Regions from separate parts of the Aeromicrobium sp. UBA7512 genome, predicted to be linked through region 2. Evidence: predicted binding sites of a transcription regulator. Region 2 holds the regulator's gene; the other holds the start of a gene.
The links. Region 2 encodes HrcA, which represses chaperone genes, less so after heat shock. Its sites were predicted from a motif close to TTGGCACTCGNNNNNNNCGAGTGCCAA; they were not measured.
Positions count from the first base shown of each region.

Region 1: groL (chaperonin GroEL) is a predicted target of HrcA. The motif match lies at 2,216-2,242, and genes of this name have one in related genera.

Region 1 is NZ_DLNK01000007.1:837,026-845,939, forward strand. Features, by position in the region: gene otsB (trehalose-phosphatase) at 1-102, shown strand, start outside; SAM riboswitch class I at 171-283, shown strand; gene thrC (threonine synthase) at 292-1,557, shown strand; gene B2363_RS14955 (ubiquitin-like small modifier protein 1) at 1,590-1,868, shown strand; gene B2363_RS14960 (cold-shock protein) at 1,968-2,171, shown strand; gene groL (chaperonin GroEL) at 2,276-3,913, shown strand; gene B2363_RS14970 (acyltransferase) at 3,982-4,731, shown strand; gene B2363_RS14975 (sugar transferase) at 5,134-6,582, shown strand; gene cysN (sulfate adenylyltransferase subunit CysN) at 6,661-7,905, opposite strand; gene cysD (sulfate adenylyltransferase subunit CysD) at 7,905-8,825, opposite strand.
Region 2 is NZ_DLNK01000005.1:432,166-441,079, forward strand. Features, by position in the region: gene hemW (radical SAM family heme chaperone HemW) at 1-101, shown strand, start outside; gene B2363_RS08520 (basic amino acid/polyamine antiporter) at 142-1,593, shown strand; gene B2363_RS08525 (arginine deiminase) at 1,616-2,866, shown strand; gene B2363_RS08530 (lysylphosphatidylglycerol synthase domain-containing protein) at 2,859-3,872, shown strand; gene B2363_RS08535 (DUF3097 domain-containing protein) at 3,859-4,692, opposite strand; gene B2363_RS08540 (hypothetical protein) at 4,685-5,113, opposite strand; gene hrcA (heat-inducible transcriptional repressor HrcA) at 5,227-6,243, shown strand; gene dnaJ (molecular chaperone DnaJ) at 6,281-7,429, shown strand; gene B2363_RS08555 (histidine triad nucleotide-binding protein) at 7,451-7,795, shown strand; gene B2363_RS08560 (PhoH family protein) at 7,813-8,835, shown strand; gene ybeY (rRNA maturation RNase YbeY) at 8,813-8,914, shown strand, end outside.

The DNA.
Region 1 (8,914 bases), on a different contig from region 2:
GAGCAGGACGCGCTGCTCGCGCTGGCCGACGTGGTGCTCGACGGCCCCGACGCCGTGGCCGCGTGGCTCGGCGATCTCGCCGACCGGTTCGCGCCCGCCTGACCCTCCGTTTGCCGTCTCGTCATCCGGACGGAGTGGACGTATCGTGAGACGGCCATTTAGTCTGAAGCCACTCATCCCGAGGGGCAGAGGGACACGGCCCGACGAAGCCCCAGCAACCAGCCGATCACCGGCCAGGTGCTAATTCCGTCCGCGGTCGAACGTCGACCCGGAGAGATGAATGGAGTCTTCGTGAGCGTCACGACCCCCGAGACCACCACCCTCCGCGAGGGTGCCTTCGGCCCCGCCACCGCCCTGAAGTGCCGCGAGTGCGGCGCCACGCGCGAGCTCGGTCCCCACTACGCCTGTTACGAGTGCTTCGGTCCGCTGGAGATCGCCTACGACTTCGGCGCGGTGACGCGCGAGCAGATCGAGGCGGGCCCGGCCAACATCTGGCGCTACAAGGCCCTGCTGCCGGTCCCCGACGACATCGAGAGCAGCCCGAACCTCGAGCCCGGCTTCACCCGGCTGCTCGACGCCCGCAACCTCGCCGCCGAGCTCGGCCTGGCGAAGCTGTGGGTCAAGGACGACAGCACCAACCCCACCAACTCCTTCAAGGACCGCGTCGTCGCGTGCGCGCTGAGCGCGGCCCGCGAGTTCGGCAGCAAGGTCTTCGCGTGCCCCTCCACCGGCAACCTCGCCAACGCGGTCGCCGCGGCCGGCGCGCGGGCCGGCATCCGCACGGTCGTGTTCATCCCGAGCAACCTCGAGACGCCCAAGCAGGTGAACTCGGCGATCTTCACCGAGAACCTCGTCGCGGTCGACGGCAACTACGACGACGTCAACAAGCTGGCCAGCGAGATCGCCGGCGAGGAGGACGGCTGGGCGTTCGTCAACGTGAACGTGCGCCCCTTCTACGCCGAGGGCTCCAAGACGCTCGGGTACGAGATCGCCGAGCAGCTCGGCTGGCGCCTGCCCGACCAGATCGTCATCCCCGTCGCCTCCGGCTCGCAGCTGACCAAGGTGCACAAGGCGTTCGGCGAGCTCATCGCGCTCGGCCTGGTCGAGGACAAGCCCTACCGGGTGTTCGGCGCGCAGGCCACGGGCTGCAACCCCGTCGCCACGGCGTACAAGGACGGCGTCGACGCGATCCGGCCCGTGCGGCCCGACACGATCGCCAAGTCGCTCGCGATCGGCAACCCGGCCGACGGCATCTACGTGCTCGACATCGCCCGCTCCACCGGCGGCGGCGTCGAGGAGGTCGACGACGACCAGATCCGCGACGGCATCGTGCTGCTGGCGCGCACCGAGGGCATCTTCACCGAGACCGCGGGCGGCACGACCGTCGCCGTGCTGAAGAAGCTCGTCGAGACCGGTCAGCTCGACCCCGAGCTGGAGACCGTGGTGATCAACACCGGTCACGGCCTCAAGACGCTCGACGCCGTCGCCGGATCCGTCGGCGCCCGCGCCACCATCGCCCCCACCTACGACGCCTTCACCGCGGCCGGCATCGCCTGAGCCGTCCGACCGAACCACCCGAGGAGACCCCCATGGCCGTGTCCGTCCGCATCCCCACGATCCTGCGCAGCTACACGAACGACGAGTCCCAGGTCAGCGCCGAGGGCGACCGCCTCAGCGACGTGCTGGAGTCGCTCGAGACGACCTACCCCGGCATCCGGGCGCGCATCGTCGATGAGGACGGCAAGCTGCGCCGCTTCGTGAACGTCTACGTGGCGGAGGAGGATGTCCGCTTCGCCGACGGCCTCGACACCCGGACCCCCGACGGCACCCAGATCTCGGTCATCCCGGCCGTTGCCGGCGGCTGCTGAGTCCCTCCCCGGCAATCCCGCGTAGGAGGATCGGGGCTGCTGCCGATACGCTGGCTCTGGTCCGGCCGCGGGCCTTTCCGCGCAGAACAAGGTGGTCTCATGGTGCATGGCACCGTCAAGTGGTTCAACTCCGACAAGGGTTACGGCTTCATCGCCGTCGAGGGCCAGGACGACGTCTTCGTCCACTGGTCCAAGATCGCGATCAACGGGTTCAAGACCCTCGAGGACGGCCAGAACGTCGAGCTGGAGGTCGTCGACGGCCCCAAGGGACGTGAGGCCGAGAACGTGCAGCCCCTGCACTAGCGCTTCGGGCGACCTCGGGTGCGGGGTCGCTTGAACGGTGGGGATTAGCACTCGTATAGTGAGAGTGCTAGTTCCACTTCTACTTATGTCGGAGACACGCACCCATGGCCAAGTCCATCGCATTCAACGAAGAAGCCCGGCGCGGGCTCGAGCGGGGCATGAACCAGCTCGCCGACGCCGTCAAGGTCACCCTCGGCCCCAAGGGCCGGAACGTCGTCCTGGAGAAGAAGTGGGGAGCCCCCACGATCACGAACGACGGCGTCTCCATCGCCAAGGAGATCGAGCTCGAGGATCCCTACGAGAAGATCGGTGCCGAGCTCGTCAAGGAGGTCGCCAAGAAGACCGACGACGTCGCGGGTGACGGCACCACCACCGCCACCGTCCTGGCCCAGGCGCTCGTGCGCGAGGGTCTGCGCAACGTCGCCGCCGGCGCCAACCCGATGGGCCTGAAGAAGGGCATCGAGATCGCCGTCGAGGCCATCAGCGAGCAGCTGCTCGCCATGGCGAAGGACGTCGAGACCAAGGAGCAGATCGCCTCCACCGCCTCCATCTCCGCCGCTGACACCACGGTCGGCGAGATCATCGCCGAGGCGATGGACAAGGTCGGCAAGGAAGGCGTCATCACCGTCGAGGAGTCGAACACGTTCGGCCTCGACCTCGAGCTGACCGAGGGCATGCGCTTCGACAAGGGTCACCTGTCGGGCTACATGGTCACCGACCCCGAGCGCATGGAGACCGTGCTCGAGGATCCGTACATCCTGATCGTCAACAGCAAGATCACCACCGTCAAGGACATGGTCCCGGTGCTGGAGAAGGTCATGCAGACCGGCAAGCCGCTGGCCATCATCGCCGAGGACGTCGAGGGCGAGGCGCTGGCCACCCTCATCGTCAACAAGCTGAAGGGCACCTTCAAGTCCGTCGCCATCAAGGCGCCCGGCTTCGGTGACCGTCGCAAGGCGATGCTGACCGACATCGCGATCCTCACCGGTGGCGAGGTCATCAGCGAGGAGGTCGGCCTCAAGCTCGAGAACGCCGACCTGACGCTGCTCGGCACCGCGCGCAAGGTCGTCACGACCAAGGACGAGACCACCATCGTCGAGGGTGGCGGCGACGAGGCCCAGATCCAGGGCCGCGTGGCGCAGATCAAGGCCGAGATCGAGAACAGCGACTCGGACTACGACCGCGAGAAGCTCCAGGAGCGCCTCGCCAAGCTGGCCGGCGGCGTGGCCGTCATCAAGGTCGGCGCGGCCACCGAGGTCGAGCTCAAGGAGCGCAAGCACCGCATCGAGGACGCCGTCCGCAACGCCAAGGCGGCCGTCGAGGAGGGCATCGTCCCCGGCGGCGGTGTCGCGCTCGTCCAGGCCAGCAAGGCCGCGTTCGAGAAGCTCGAGCTCGAGGGTGACGAGGCCACCGGCGCGAACATCGTCCGCGTCGCCACCTCGGCCCCGCTGAAGCAGATCGCCATCAACGCCGGCCTCGAGGGCGGCGTCGTGGCGGAGAAGGTCGCCAACCTCGAGCAGGGCCAGGGCCTCAACGCGGCCACCGGCGAGTACGTCGACATGATCGCGACCGGCATCATCGATCCGGCCAAGGTCACGCGCTCGGCGCTGCAGAACGCCGCGTCGATCGCCGCGCTGTTCCTGACCACCGAGGCCGTCGTGGCCGACAAGCCGGAGCCCGCGGGCGCGGCCGGCGCGCCCGACATGGGCGACATGGGTGGCATGGGCGGCATGGGCTTCTGATCCCAGCTGTTCCACGGGACCCCGGCACCTCACAGGTGCCGGGGTTCCGTGCGTCCGGGGGTGCGAGGATGTCCGGCGTGACCTCCTGGCTCGACCTGTCCCGGACCGACGACGCGATGACGCCCGACCACCGGGACCGGCTCGTGGCCGCCGGCGTGGACCCCGCCCGCCTCGACGCGCTCGACTGGCGGCGGATGGACGGGCCGCTGCCCTCCTGGTGGAACGACCTCGGCAACGCGCTGTACGCGGCGCCCGGGGCGCGGCTGCCCGACCACGTCGTCGCGGCGCTGACCACCTTCTACTTCCAGGACGCGCTGATCGTGGTCGGTGCGCCGATGGACCACCTGACGTCGCTGCTCGTCGGCGGGAACGAGGCGACCGTCTTCCTCGACGAGCGCGTCGTGCTCACGGCGGGGGAGCTGTACTGCGGTCCGGGCTCCTCGATCGTCCTGCACGGGCCCCTCGTGGCCACCCGGTCGCCCGTCGTCGACGCGCGCAACGGCGGCCGTGTCGTGGCCGCGGGCGACCAGCTGTGGGCGGCCGGGGTCTACATCGCCACCGACGACATGCACCGGCTCGAGGACGCGGTCACGGGGGAGCGGATCAACCCCTTCGGCGCCACGATCCGCATCGGTCACCACGTGTGGCTGTGCCGTGAGTCGGTCGTCTCGGGCCACGTCGAGATCGGCGACCACGTCTGCGTCGGTCTGAGGGCCGTCGTGCGGGGTCAGAAAGTGCCTCCGAACGTGGTGGTGGCGGGGTCACCGGGACGTGTGGTGCGTGAGGGAACCACGTGGTCGTTCGACGACGCCCCATGAGCCCAAAAAATCGCCTCTGATGCTGGAAACTTCAAGTTACCCCTGAGGCTTGTGCGCGAATCGATGCGTTCGCCTGCACGGATCGCGACAAACCGCAGTCTGGGGAAATGTGACGTGCGCTACATGCGGGAATTTGCAGAATGCCCTGACACACGTCCCGGCATGGCCTACTTTCGAGGGGAAAGACAGGGGCATCGCGTCATTCGGTGGCCGTCGGAGGGGGAATCCGGCGGAGGGAGACATCGGGTGCGGGGGAACCGGGCCGGGGGGCTGGCCTACGGGCTTGTATCGGCACCACTCAACGACGCTCTTGGCTGAGTACGCAGACACGACGGCACGTGTGCCGCGGTGAGGCGGAGGGGTCCGCAGCACGTCACCGCAGGTGCGCATTGGGGAGTTGGCATGACTTCAGCGATCGACGGGCGCGATGAAACCGTCCTTCCGCTGCGCCTGGTGGAGCCCATCACCAGCGACCCCGGCACCGGATCACCTTCGGTCCACCGGGAACTCACGGCGATGCCCACGGGGCGTTCGTCACTGGAAGCACTCGTCCGCCAGGGACTCGTCGGGCACCTCGTCGTGCTCGCGGGAACGATCGTCGCCGGCCTCGTCGTCGGCATGGCGCCCGGGGCCCTCACGGCCCTGTCCGCCGGCGTCGTCCTGTGGCTCGGCTTCAGCCTCGCCGCGCTGCCGGCCTACGAGCGGGCGGGTTCGCTGCGTCCGGCCAAGCGACTGATCGCGGTCCTCGCGCTCGGTGCGCTGGCCACCCTCGTCCTGTCCGACGTCGTCTCGGCCGAGCTGCGCGCCGCCGTGGTCGTCCTGAGCGTGACCGCCTCGCTGATCGTGGCCTCCGCGCTCGTGCACCGCACGGCGCTGCGCCGGGTGCCCACGCTGCTGGTGGGTCCCGCCGACGCGGTCAACCGGCTCGCGGCCCGCTGGGAGGACCGTCACGACCTCGTCGTCGTCGGGCGCTGCACGTGGGACTCCACGCAGCCGCTGGGCAGCGCCACGGTGAACTCCGTGGTCCGCGACGTCCCGAAGCTGCTGCGCACCGTCCACGGGGCGCGGGTGGTCATCACGGCCGACCAGGCCCTGGGCGACCCGTCGCTGCGTCACCTCGCGTGGGGCCTGCAGCGGGCCGAGATCGAGTGCCTCGTGCTGACCGACATGAACGACTACGTCGAGTTCGTGCGGCCCACCCGGGTCGGCGACCAGCTGGCGCTGGCCCTGGACCCGCCGAACAGCCACCTCGTGGGCCAGGCGATCAAGGCCTTCTTCGACCGTGCGTTCGCGGTGCTGGCGATCATGTTCGGCGCGCCGCTGATGGCGCTCATCGCGCTGGGCATCCGCCTGGACACGCGGGGGCCGATCATCTACCGGCAGGAGCGCACGGGCAAGGACGGCGTGCCGTTCACGATCTTCAAGTTCCGCACGATGGTGGTGGACGCCGACCAGCGGGTCGAGGACCTGCGTGAGCTCAACGAGGGTGCGGGCCCGTTGTTCAAGATGGCCCAGGACCCCCGGGTCACCCGGGTCGGCCGCATGCTGCGCCAGACGTCGCTCGACGAGCTGCCCCAGCTGTTCAACGTGCTGCTCGGCGACATGGCGCTGGTGGGCCCCCGCCCGGCCATCGAGAGCGAGACGTCGCAGTACAGCCAGTGGGTGTGGCGCCGGCTGCACGTCAAGCCCGGCATGACCGGCCTGTGGCAGGTCAGCGGCCGCTCGAACCTCTCGTGGGACGAGTCGATCCGTCTCGACCTGATGTACGTCAACAACTGGAACCTGCGGATGGACCTGACGATCCTGCTCAAGACCGTCGGCGTGGTCCTCGGTCGCAAGGGCGCCTGGTAGGACACGAGCCCCCCGGCAGAACGGCCGCCGCCCCTCGGGGCGACGGCCGTTCTTGTGCGTGCGGGGCGGGTGCGCCGGTCAGTGCTCGGTGATGGTGCCCGCGCCGACCGTGCGGTTCGTGGCCTCGTCGATGAGGATGAACGACCCCGACTGCCGGTTCCGCTGGTAGGGATCGACCATCAGCGGCTGCGTCGTGCGCAGCACCACGCGACCGATCGCGTTGAGCCCGAGGCTGCCCGGCGCCTGGTTGCGGTGCAGCGTGTTCACGTCGAGCTCGTACTTGATCTCCTTGACCAGCGCGCGGGCCGACCGGGTGGTGTGCTTGATCGCGTACTTGCCGCCGACGGTCATCGCGTCGCTGTCCATCCAGCAGACCATCGCGTCGAGATCCTGCGTGACGACCGGCTGGTTGTTGGGGCGCACGATCATGTCGCCGCGCGACACGTCGACCTCGTCCTCGAGGCGCACGGTGACCGACATCGGCGCGAACGCCTCGGCCAGCTCGCCCTGGGCGGTGTCGATCGCCTTGATCCGGCTGGGCAGCCCGCTGGGCAGCACCAGTACCTCGTCGCCGGGGCGCATGACGCCGCTGACGACCTGGCCCGCGAACGCGCGGTAGTCGCCCTGGCCGTTCTGGGGACGGATGACGTACTGCACCGGGAACCGCACGTCGACGAGGTTGCGGTCGCTCGCGATGTAGACGTTCTCCAGGTGGTGCAGCAGCGACGGCCCCTCGAACCAGTCCATCTCGGCCGAGCGCGAGACGACGTTGTCGCCCGTGAGCGCCGAGAGCGGGATCGTCGTGACGTCGGTGAACTCCAGGCGCGCGGCGAAGTCGACGAACTCGTCGCTGATGCGCTTGTAGACGTCCTCGGACCAGTCGACGAGGTCCATCTTGTTGATCGCCAGCACGACGTGCGGCACGCGCAGCAGCGACACGAGCGTGGCGTGGCGGCGGCTCTGCTCCTGCAGGCCCTTGCGGGCGTCCACGAGGATGATCGCGAGGTCGGCGGTGGAGGCGCCCGTCACCATGTTGCGCGTGTACTGGATGTGCCCGGGCGTGTCCGCGATGATGAACTTGCGCTTCGGCGTCGAGAAGTAGCGGTAGGCCACGTCGATCGTGATGCCCTGCTCGCGCTCGGCGCGCAGGCCGTCGGTGAGCAGCGCCAAGTCGGTGTACTCGTCGCCACGCTGGGCGCTCGTGGCCTCCACGGCCTCGAGCTGGTCGGTGAAGATCGACTTGCTGTCGAACAGCAGCCGGCCGATGAGGGTGCTCTTGCCGTCGTCGACCGAGCCGGCCGTGGCGAATCGCAGGATGTCCATCAGAAGTAGCCCTCCTTCTTGCGATCCTCCATCGCAGCCTCACTGACCTTGTCGTCGCCGCGGGTGGCGCCGCGCTCGGTGATGCGCGTGGCGGCGACCTCGGCCACCACCTCGTCCGGCGTGGTGGCGGTCGAGGGGACCGCCGCGGTCAGGGTGGCGTCGCCGACGGTGCGGTAGCGGACCGACTCGACGAACACCTCCTCGTCGTCGCGCGGCTGGCAGTGCTGGTTGATCGTGAAGTACATGCCGCCGCGCAGGAAGACCTCGCGCTTCTGGGCGTAGTAGATGTCGGGCAGCTCGATGTTCTCGCGGGCGATGTACTGCCAGATGTCCAGCTCGGTCCAGTTCGACAGCGGGAAGCAGCGGATGCTCTCGCCCGGATGGATGCGGCCGTTGTAGAGCGACCACAGCTCGGGGCGCTGGTTCTTGGGGTCCCACTGCCCGAAGTCGTCGCGGAAGGAGAACACGCGCTCCTTGGCGCGGGCCTTCTCCTCGTCGCGCCGGGCGCCGCCGAACAGGGCGCTGAGGCCGTGCTGCTCGGTGGTGCGGATCAGGACGGGCGTCTGGATGCGGTTGCGCGAGCCGTTCGGCTCCTCGCGCACGAAGCCCTCGTCGATCGCGTCCTGGACCGAGCCGACGATCAGCCGGACGCCGAGCTGCTCCACCACGCGGTCGCGGAACTCGAGGACCTCGTCGAAGTTGTGCCCGGTGTCGATGTGCACCACCGGGAACGGAATCGGGCCGGGCGCGAAGGCGCGCACCGCGAGGTTGAGCATCACGACCGAGTCCTTGCCGCCGGAGAACAGCAGGGCGGGCCGCTCGTTCTCCGCGACGAGCTCGCGGATGATGTAGATCGCCTCGGCCTCGAGATGGTCGAGCTGGCTCATGCCGTAGCGACGCGACTCACGCGTGTCGGTCATCGACGTGTTCCTCCCCATGGGGTCGAGCGGTGCTGCGGGGACGCGGCCGCTGGGCATTCTCGTGCGGCCGACAGCAGGCATCGGCTGTG
Region 2 (8,914 bases):
AGGCGGGCTGGCTCGAGCCGCTCGGGGACCGCGTCGTGCTCACACGTTCAGGTCGGCTGATGGCCGACCGCGTGGTCCTGGAGGCCGTCGGCGGCGCGTGAGACCTGTTCGGCGGACGTCGCACTGCGCTACGTTCAGCGCATGGGGGACACGGAGGTCACCACCGCCCAGGGCGGGTCGACCGGCAAGGTCAGCCGCCCGGTCCTCACGGCCATGGTCATCGGGTCCATGGTGGGCGCCGGCGTCTTTGGGCTCCCGGCCCGCTTCGGCACGGCCACCGGCGTCGCCGGTGCGCTGATCGCGTGGACCGTCGCCGGCACCGGGATGCTCATGCTCGCGTTCTGCTTCCAGACCCTCGCGATCCGCAAGCCCGAGCTGGACTCCGGCGTGTTCATCTACGCCAAGGCGGGCTTCGGGGACTACGCCGGCTTCAACTCCGCCGTGGGCTTCTGGGCCAGCACGATGGCGGGCAACGCGTTCTACTGGATCTTCATCACGGCGACGATCGGCTTCTTCTTCCCCGAGTTCGGGGAGGGCGACACGCTGCTGGCCGTGGCGGTGTCGACCATGGGCGTGTGGGTGTTCCACTACCTCATCGCCCGGGGCGTGCGTGACGCGGCGGTCATCAACCGGATCGTCACGATCTGCAAGGTCATCCCGATCCTGACGTTCATCGTCGTGCTGGGCTTCCAGTTCGACGCAGGCGTCTTCAGCGACAACTTCTTCGCCTACGACGATCTGGGCACCCTCACCGAGCAGGTCAAGAACACGATGATCATCACGACCTTCGTGTTCATCGGGATCGAGGGCGCCAGCGTCTACTCCCGCTACGCGCAGCGACGCGAGGACGTCGGCCGCGCGACGGTGCTGGGGTTCCTCAGCGTCCTCGCGATCTTCTCGCTCGTGACCATGGTCTCCTACGGCGCCTTCAGCCAGGCAGAGATCGTGGGGACCCCTCAGCCGTCGATGATCGGGCTGTTCGAGCAGGCCGTCGGCCCGTGGGGCAAGTGGTTCATCAGCATCGGCGTCATCGTGTCGGTTCTCGGTGCCTACCTGGCGTGGACGCTGATGGCGGCGGAGGTCGTGTTCATCCCGGCCCGCAGCGACGACATGCCCAGGTTCCTCGGTCGGGAGAACGCTGCGGGCACCCCCATCGCCGCGCTGGTCGCGACGTCGATCGGCGTTCAGGTGCTGCTGGCCCTGACGCTGTTCATCGAGGACTCGTTGGACTTCATGCTGGACCTCACCACGAGTCTCGCGCTCGTGCCCTACCTGCTGGCGGCGGCGTACGCGCTGAAGCTCGCACTGAGCGGCGAGACGTACGAGGCGGAGGACTCCGCCGAGCGGCGCAAGCACCTGGTGTTCGCCGCCGTCGCCTCCGCGTACGCGATCTTCCTGTTCATCGCGGCGGGGCTGGAGTTCCTGCTGCTCTCGTGCCTGGTCTACGCGCCCGCCGCGGTGCTGTTCGTCGTCGCGCGCCGCGAGCGCCGCCTGCGGGTGTTCACCCCGGCCGAGCTGGCGTTGTTCGTGGTCATCGCCATCGGTGCGGTGGTCGCCCTCTACCAACTGCTCACCGGCGGGATCACCGTGTGATCCCACGTCCCGAAGGAGTCTCATGACGCAGCCCTCCGACGCCTACGGCGTCCACTCCGAAGTCGGCCGCCTCCGCAAGGTGCTCGTCTGCGCGCCCGGACTGGCGCACGAGCGGCTGACGCCCTCGAACTGCGACGACCTGCTGTTCGACGACGTCCTGTGGGTGCAGAACGCCCAGCGCGACCACCTGGACTTCGTCGACAAGATGCGCGAGCGCGAGATCGACGTGGTCGAGCTGCACGACGTGCTCTCCGCGACGATGGCCGACCGCACCGCGCGAGCCTGGCTGCTCGACCGCAAGATCGTGGCGAACGAGGTCGGCATCGGCCTCGTGGAGGAGACCCGCGGCTACCTCGACGAGCTGCCGGCCGACGAGCTGACGAAGTTCCTCATCGGCGGCCTGTCCACCCGTGACCTCCCGCGCGAGCTGGCGCCGGGCTACCGCGCCCTCGTCCGCGAGGCGCACGGCGGCCACGAGTACCTCATGCCTCCGCTGCCGAACACGCTGTACACGCGCGACACCACGTGCTGGGTACACGGCGGCCTGACGCTGAACCCGCTGTACTGGGCGGCCCGCAAGGACGAGACGCTCCTGATGAAGGCCATCTACGAGTTCCACCCCGAGTTCGCCGGGTCGAAGGTCTGGTGGGGCGACCCCGAGGAGAACTGGGGGACCGCCACGGTCGAGGGCGGTGACGTGCTCGTCCCGGGCAACGGCGTCGTGCTGGTCGGGATGAGCGAGCGCTCGTCGCGCCAGGGCATCACCCAGCTGGCGAAGGCCCTGTTCGACCAGGGTGCGGCCGAGAAGGTCATCGTCGCCGGCATGCCGAAGCTGCGCGCCGCCATGCACCTCGACACCGTCTTCACGTTCGCCGACCGCGACGTCGTCACGATCTACCCCGAGATCGTCAACACAATCCACGCGTTCACGATCCTGCCCGGCGAGGGACTGCCCGGCATCGAGGTCATCGACCACGAGGACGCGCTGTTCGTGGACGTCGTCGCCGAGGCGCTCGGGGTCGAGAAGTTCCAGATCGTCGAGACCGGCGGCAGCGAGTACGACACCGAGCGCCAGCAGTGGGACAGCGGCAACAACCTCGTCGCGCTCGAGCCGGGCGTCGTCATCGCCTACGACCGCAACACCCACACGAACTCGCTGCTGCGCAAGGCCGGCATCGAGGTGATCGAGATCGTCGGAGCCGAGCTCGGCCGCGGCCGCGGGGGCGGGCACTGCATGACGTGCCCGATCATCCGCGACCCGCTCGATGCCTGAGGAGTCAGGAGCGCGCCGACGCTGGGTGCGGCTCGGCCTGGTCGCGGTCCTGCTGACGGTCATCGTCGTGGTGATCCGCGGGCTGCTGGGCGACATCGACTGGGAGCAGGTCCGCACCGCGATCGCCCAGCTCGCGCCGTGGCAGTTCGCCGTCCTCGTGATCGGGCTGCTGGTGCGCCAGTTCCTCAATGCCCTGCCGCTCGCCCTGTTCATCCCGGGGTGTCCGCCGATCAGGGCCATGCAGAACGACCAGGCGGCCATCCTGATGACCACGGTCGCCCCTCCGCCCTCCGACGTCGTGCTGCGGCTGGCGATGTTCGGGTCCTGGGGGATCCCGGCGCCGGCGGGCCTGGCCGGCACCGTCATGAACACCGTGACGTTCTACGTGGTGCGATTCGGCGCGCCGCTGCTGGGGATCGCGCTGATGCTCGGCCTCGGCACGTTCTACCTCGGCGAGTTCGTCCCCGCCGTCCTGAGCGGTTCGGTGAGTGCCGCACTCCTGGCCGTCGTGTGGCTGGCGTTCCGCGGCGAGGCGTTCACGGTGGGTTTCGCCCGCCGGCTGGCACGGTTCGTCGGACGGATGCGCCACGGGGTCGACCCCGAGGCGTGGGCTGCCTGGGCGGCGGACTTCCGCGGGCGCGTCGTCGACCGCGTCCCGTGGGCACTGCCGCGCTCGGTACTCGCCCTCGTGGCGATGGTCGTCGTCGATGCGACGCTGATCGTCGCGTCGCTGCGGTTCGTCGGGGTCACCACGTCGGAGGTTCCCGCCATCGAGGTGCTCGTGGCCTTCCTCGTCGCCTACCCGCTGACGCTGTTCCCCTTCTCGGGGCTCGGCATCCTCGACGCGGTCGTCGTCGCGACCCTGCTGGCGATCGAGGCCGGCGCGGACGAGGCCGAGCTCGTGGCGGGCTTCGTGATCTGGCGCACGATCACGATCGCGGGGCCGCTCGTGCTGGGGCTGCTCTCCGTGGGGCTGTGGAAGCTGCAGCTGCTCAGGGCGAGGTGACGAAGTCGATGAGCTCCTCGACCCGGCCCAGGAACGCGGGCTCGAGGTCGGTCCAGGAGTCGACCCGGCCGAGGATCGCCTTCCAGGCCCGCGCGATGTCGGCCTGGTCGTCGTGCGGCCAGCCCAGGTGGGCGCAGATGCCGCGCTTCCACTCGATGCTCCGCGGGATCGTCGGCCAGGCGTCCATGCCGAGCCGCTGCGGCTTGATCGACTGCCAGACGTCGACGTAGGGGTGCCCGACCACGAGCAGGTGCGGCACGTGCGCGACCTCGTCGGCGAGACGCTGCTCCTTCGAGCCGGGCACCAGGTGGTCGACGAGCACGCCGAGCCGGCGCTTCGGACCGGGGGAGAAGTCGCGGACGATCGCCGCCAGGTCGTCGATGCCGTTGAGGTACTCCACAGCCACGCCCTCGGCGCGCAGGTCGTCGCCCCAGACCTTCTCGACGAGCTCGGCGTCGTGGCGGCCCTCGACGTAGATCCGGCTGGGCAGCGCGACCTTCGCCCGGGTGTCGGCGGCGATCCGCGAGCCCGAGGCGGTGCGGGTGGGCGCGGCCTTCCCCTTCGGCGTGGGGGCGACCAGCACGACCGGCTTGCCCTCCAGGAGGAAGCCGGGGCCGAGCGGGAAGACCTTGCGTCGCAGGCGCCGGTCCTCGAGCTGGACCGTGCCGAGGTCGCGCTCGACGCGCATGATCTCGCCGACGAAGCCCGTGGAGGCCTCCTCCACGACGAGGCCGGTGTCGGCGGCCACCTCGGTGGAGCGGCCGCGGGCGGGCCGGCGCCAGTCGCCGGAGAGGACGTCGGAGCCGTAGCGGTCAGCCATGGCCGAACCACACTCCCAGGAGTCGCTGGTGGAAGTCCTCGACGTCGTCCTTGGTGCCGCTGTCGAGGGTGTCGTGCACGATCAGCCCGATCGCCAGGTCGACCGCCGCGGGCCAGCTCTCGGGCACGGTGGCGGGGATCTCGTCGGTGACGAGTGCGCCCAGCGCGACGTCGGGGGAGTGGCCGGGCCGGGTGACCACCATGACCAGCTCGCCGCCCTCCGGGCCGTGGCCGAGGTGGCTGACCTCGACGAAGGCCTCGCCCACGGCGCTCGCCCAGACCGCGGCCATCGTCCCGCCGCGCGACTCGTGCGCGACGGTGGTCCCGTCGGGGGCCGTCACGGCGTAGGGGGTGTACACGAGCACCTGGCCGCCGTCGGCGACCTCGATCGCGCCGTCGGGGCGTACGGAGACCTCACTCACCCCGACAGGTTGCCATGCCGCCCGGCGGCCTCCGCGCAGGCGCACCGCCCTCGACGACCTCGGTAGACTGGCACTGGTCAGGTTCGAGTGCCAGCAGCGTGGGAGGTGACAGCGTGATCGAGGACCGTCGGCTCAACGTCCTGCGAGCCATCGTCGAGGACTACGTCGCCACCCAGGAGCCCGTCGGCTCCAAGGCGCTCGTCGAGCGTCACCGCCTCGGCGTCTCGTCGGCCACGATCCGCAACGACATGGCGGCCCTCGAGGACGAGGGCTACCTCACGGCGCCGCACACCAGCGCCGGCCGGATCCCCACCGACAAGGGCTACCGGATGTTCGTCGACCGGCTGGCCGAGGTCAAGGCGCTCTCGGTCGCCGAGCGCCGCGCCATCGAGACGTTCCTCTCGGGCGCCATCGACGTCGACGACATCGTCATGCGCAGCGTGAAGATCCTCGCGCAGCTGACGAACCAGGTCGCGATCGTCCAGTACCCGTCGCTCACGCGCTCCACCGTCCGTCACGTGGAGCTCGTCGCGCTCGAGGGCTCGCGCGTGCTGATCGTCGTGATCACCAGCAGCGGCCGCGTCGAGCAGCGCATCGTCGAGCTCGCGCAGACCCCCGGCGAGGGCCTGCTGAGCGACCTCAAGTCGCGCATCGTCCGCGCCACGCTGGGCGAGCGGCTGCCCGAGGCCTCGCTGCGGCTGGCCGAGCTGATCGACACGTTCGCCACCGACGACCGCCCGGTCGTCACCTCGATCGTCACGACCCTGGCGAACACGTTCTCCAACGAGCGCTCCGACGAGCGCGTGGCGGTCGGCGGCACGGCGAACCTCGCGCGCTTCGGCGCTGACTTCGACACCGCGATCCGTCCCGTGCTGGAGGCGATGGAGGAGCAGGTCGTGCTGCTGCACCTGCTCGGTGAGGCCACGGTCGGACCGCACGTGCGGATCGGGCGCGAGACGGGCCGCGACGACCTGTCGGGCACGGCCGTCGTGTCCAGCAACTACGGACCCGACGGCGAGAGCTTCGCCCAACTGGGCACCATGGGACCGACGCGCATGGACTACCCCGCCACGATGGCCGCCGTCGGCGCCGTCGCCCGCTACGTCGGGCGGATCCTCGCCGACGGCTGAGCGATCCACCCCAGGAATTGCGAGAGAGAAAGAGACCTTGGACTACTACGAACTGCTGGGCGTGTCCCGCGAGGCGACCCCGGAGGAGCTGAAGAAGGCGTACCGCCGGCTGGCCCGCCAGTTGCACCCGGACGTCAACGACGCCCCCGACGCGTCCGAGCGCTTCAAGGAGGTCACCACCGCCTACGAGGTGCTGTCCGACCCGCAGAAGCGCGCCGTCTACGACCGCGGCGGCGACCCGCTGTCCGGCGGTGGCGGCATGGGCGGCGGCTTCGGCCAGGGCTTCAGCTTCGACGACATCATGGACGCGTTCTTCGGTCAGACGTCCTCGCGCGGTCCGCGCCCGCGCGTGCAGCGCGGCCAGGATGCGCTGCTGCGCCTGTCGATCTCCCTCGCGGAGGCCGCGTTCGGCGTCAGCCGCGAGATCAAGGTCGACACCGCGGTGACCTGTGAGGTCTGCGACGGCACCGGCGCGAACGAGGGTTCCGAGCCGGTCACGTGCGGCACCTGCCACGGCCACGGCAACGTCCACCACGTCCAGCGCTCGCTGCTCGGCGACATCCGCACCTCGCGTCCGTGCCCCACGTGCCACGGCTACGGCACGGTCATTCCCGACCCCTGCCGCGAGTGCAACGGCGAGGGCCGCGTCCGCTCGCGCCGCAGCCTGCAGGTCAACGTGCCCGCCGGCGTCGACGACGGCAACCGGATCCAGCTCGCCGGCGAGGGTGAGGTCGGCGCGGGCGGTGGCCCGGCCGGCGACCTCTACATCGAGGTCAAGGTGGCCCGCCACCCCGTCTTCACGCGCCAGGGCGACGCCCTCGCGTGCCAGATCACGGTCCCGATGACCGCGGCGGCGCTGGGCACCCGGATCGACCTTCCCACCCTCGACGCGGAGCGCGACGAGGTCGACGACGCCGAGCGCTCCGTCCCGATCGAGGTGCCGCCGGGCACCCAGTCGGGAGAGACCGTGGTGGCCCGTGGCTTCGGCGTCCCGCGCCTGCGCGGGTCGGGCCGCGGCGACCTCACCGTGCACGTCGTGGTGGAGACCCCGCGCGACCTCGACGCCGAGCAGCGCGAGCTGCTCGAGAGGCTCGCCGCGTCGCGCGGCGAGGAGCACGTCGACCCGGTCGTGGGCCACAACTCGCGCTCCGGCGTCTTCGGCCGCATCCGCGACGCCTTCAAGTGAGCCGGTCGCTAGAGTCGGCGCATGGCTGCTGACTGCATCTTCTGCAAGATCGTCGCGGGCGAGATCCCGGCCGACGTCGTCGCCGAGTCCGAGCACACGATCGCGTTCCGGGACATCAACCCGAAGGCGCCGGTGCACGTGCTCGTCGTGCCCAAGGTGCACGAGCGCGACGCGGCCTCCCTCGCGTCGGCGGAGCCGGCCGTCGCGGCCGAGCTGCTGGCCCAGACGCGTGTGGTGGCCTCGCAGGAGGGGTACGAGGACTACAACCTGGTGTTCAACACTGGGGCGAATGCGGGACAGACCGTCTTCCACGCACACGTGCACGTGCTGGCCGGCGTCGACGTCTCGAAGCTGTTCCTGGCCTGACGCTACGCTGGAGGGGTATGACTGACGACACTGCACAGCCACGACACACGGTGACGATTCCCGCGTCCGTGCCCCTGGTCTCCCTGTTCGGGCCCGCCGACGAGTTCCTGCGCCTCATGGAGTCCGCCTTCGAGGCGAAGATCCATGCGCGCGGGAACGAGGTCACGATCACGGGCGAGCCCTCCGAGGCCGCCCTGGTCGAGCGACTCCTCGACGAGCTCGTGACGATCCTGCGCACGGGTCAGGCGCTCAGCGGCGAGACCGTGGAGCGCAGCATCGGCATGCTCCGCACCGAGACGCAGGAGCGCCCGGCCGACGTGCTGAGCCTCAACATCCTGTCCAGCCGCGGGCGCACGATCCGGCCCAAGACGCTCAACCAGAAGAAGTACGTCGACGCGATCGACGAGCACACGATCGTGTTCGGCATCGGTCCCGCCGGCACCGGCAAGACCTACCTCGCGATGGCCAAGGCCGTCCAGGCCCTCCAGGCCAAGGAGGTCACGCGGATCATCCTGACCCGCCCCGCCGTCGAGGCCGGCGAGCGGCTCGGCTACCTGCCGGGCACCCTCAGCGAGAAGATCGACCCGTACCTGCGCCCGCTGTACGACGCGCTGCACGACATGCTCGACCCCGAGTCGATCCCGAAGCTGCTGACGTCGGGCGTCATCGAGGTGGCGCCGCTGGCGTACATGCGCGGCCGCACGCTCAACGACGCGTTCATCATCCTCGACGAGGCGCAGAACACCACCGCCGAGCAGATGAAGATGTTCCTCACCCGTCTCGGCTTCGGCTCGAAGATGGTGGTCACGGGCGACGTCACCCAGGTCGACCTGCCCGGCGGCGCCACCAGCGGCCTGCGGGTCGTGCAGCAGATCCTCGACGAGGTCCGCGACGTGCACTTCAGCCGCCTGACCAGCCACGACGTCGTCCGCCACAAGCTGGTGGGCCGCATCGTGGCTGCGTACGACGACTACGAGGCGAACGGGCGCGCTCGCTCCGAGGTCGCCGGGGGAGCGCATGACCGTCGACGTCCTCAATGAGTCCGGGGTCGACGTCGACGTCGCCTCGCTCACCTCGCTGTGCCGCTTCGTGATGCGGCGGATGCGGCTGCACCCCCAG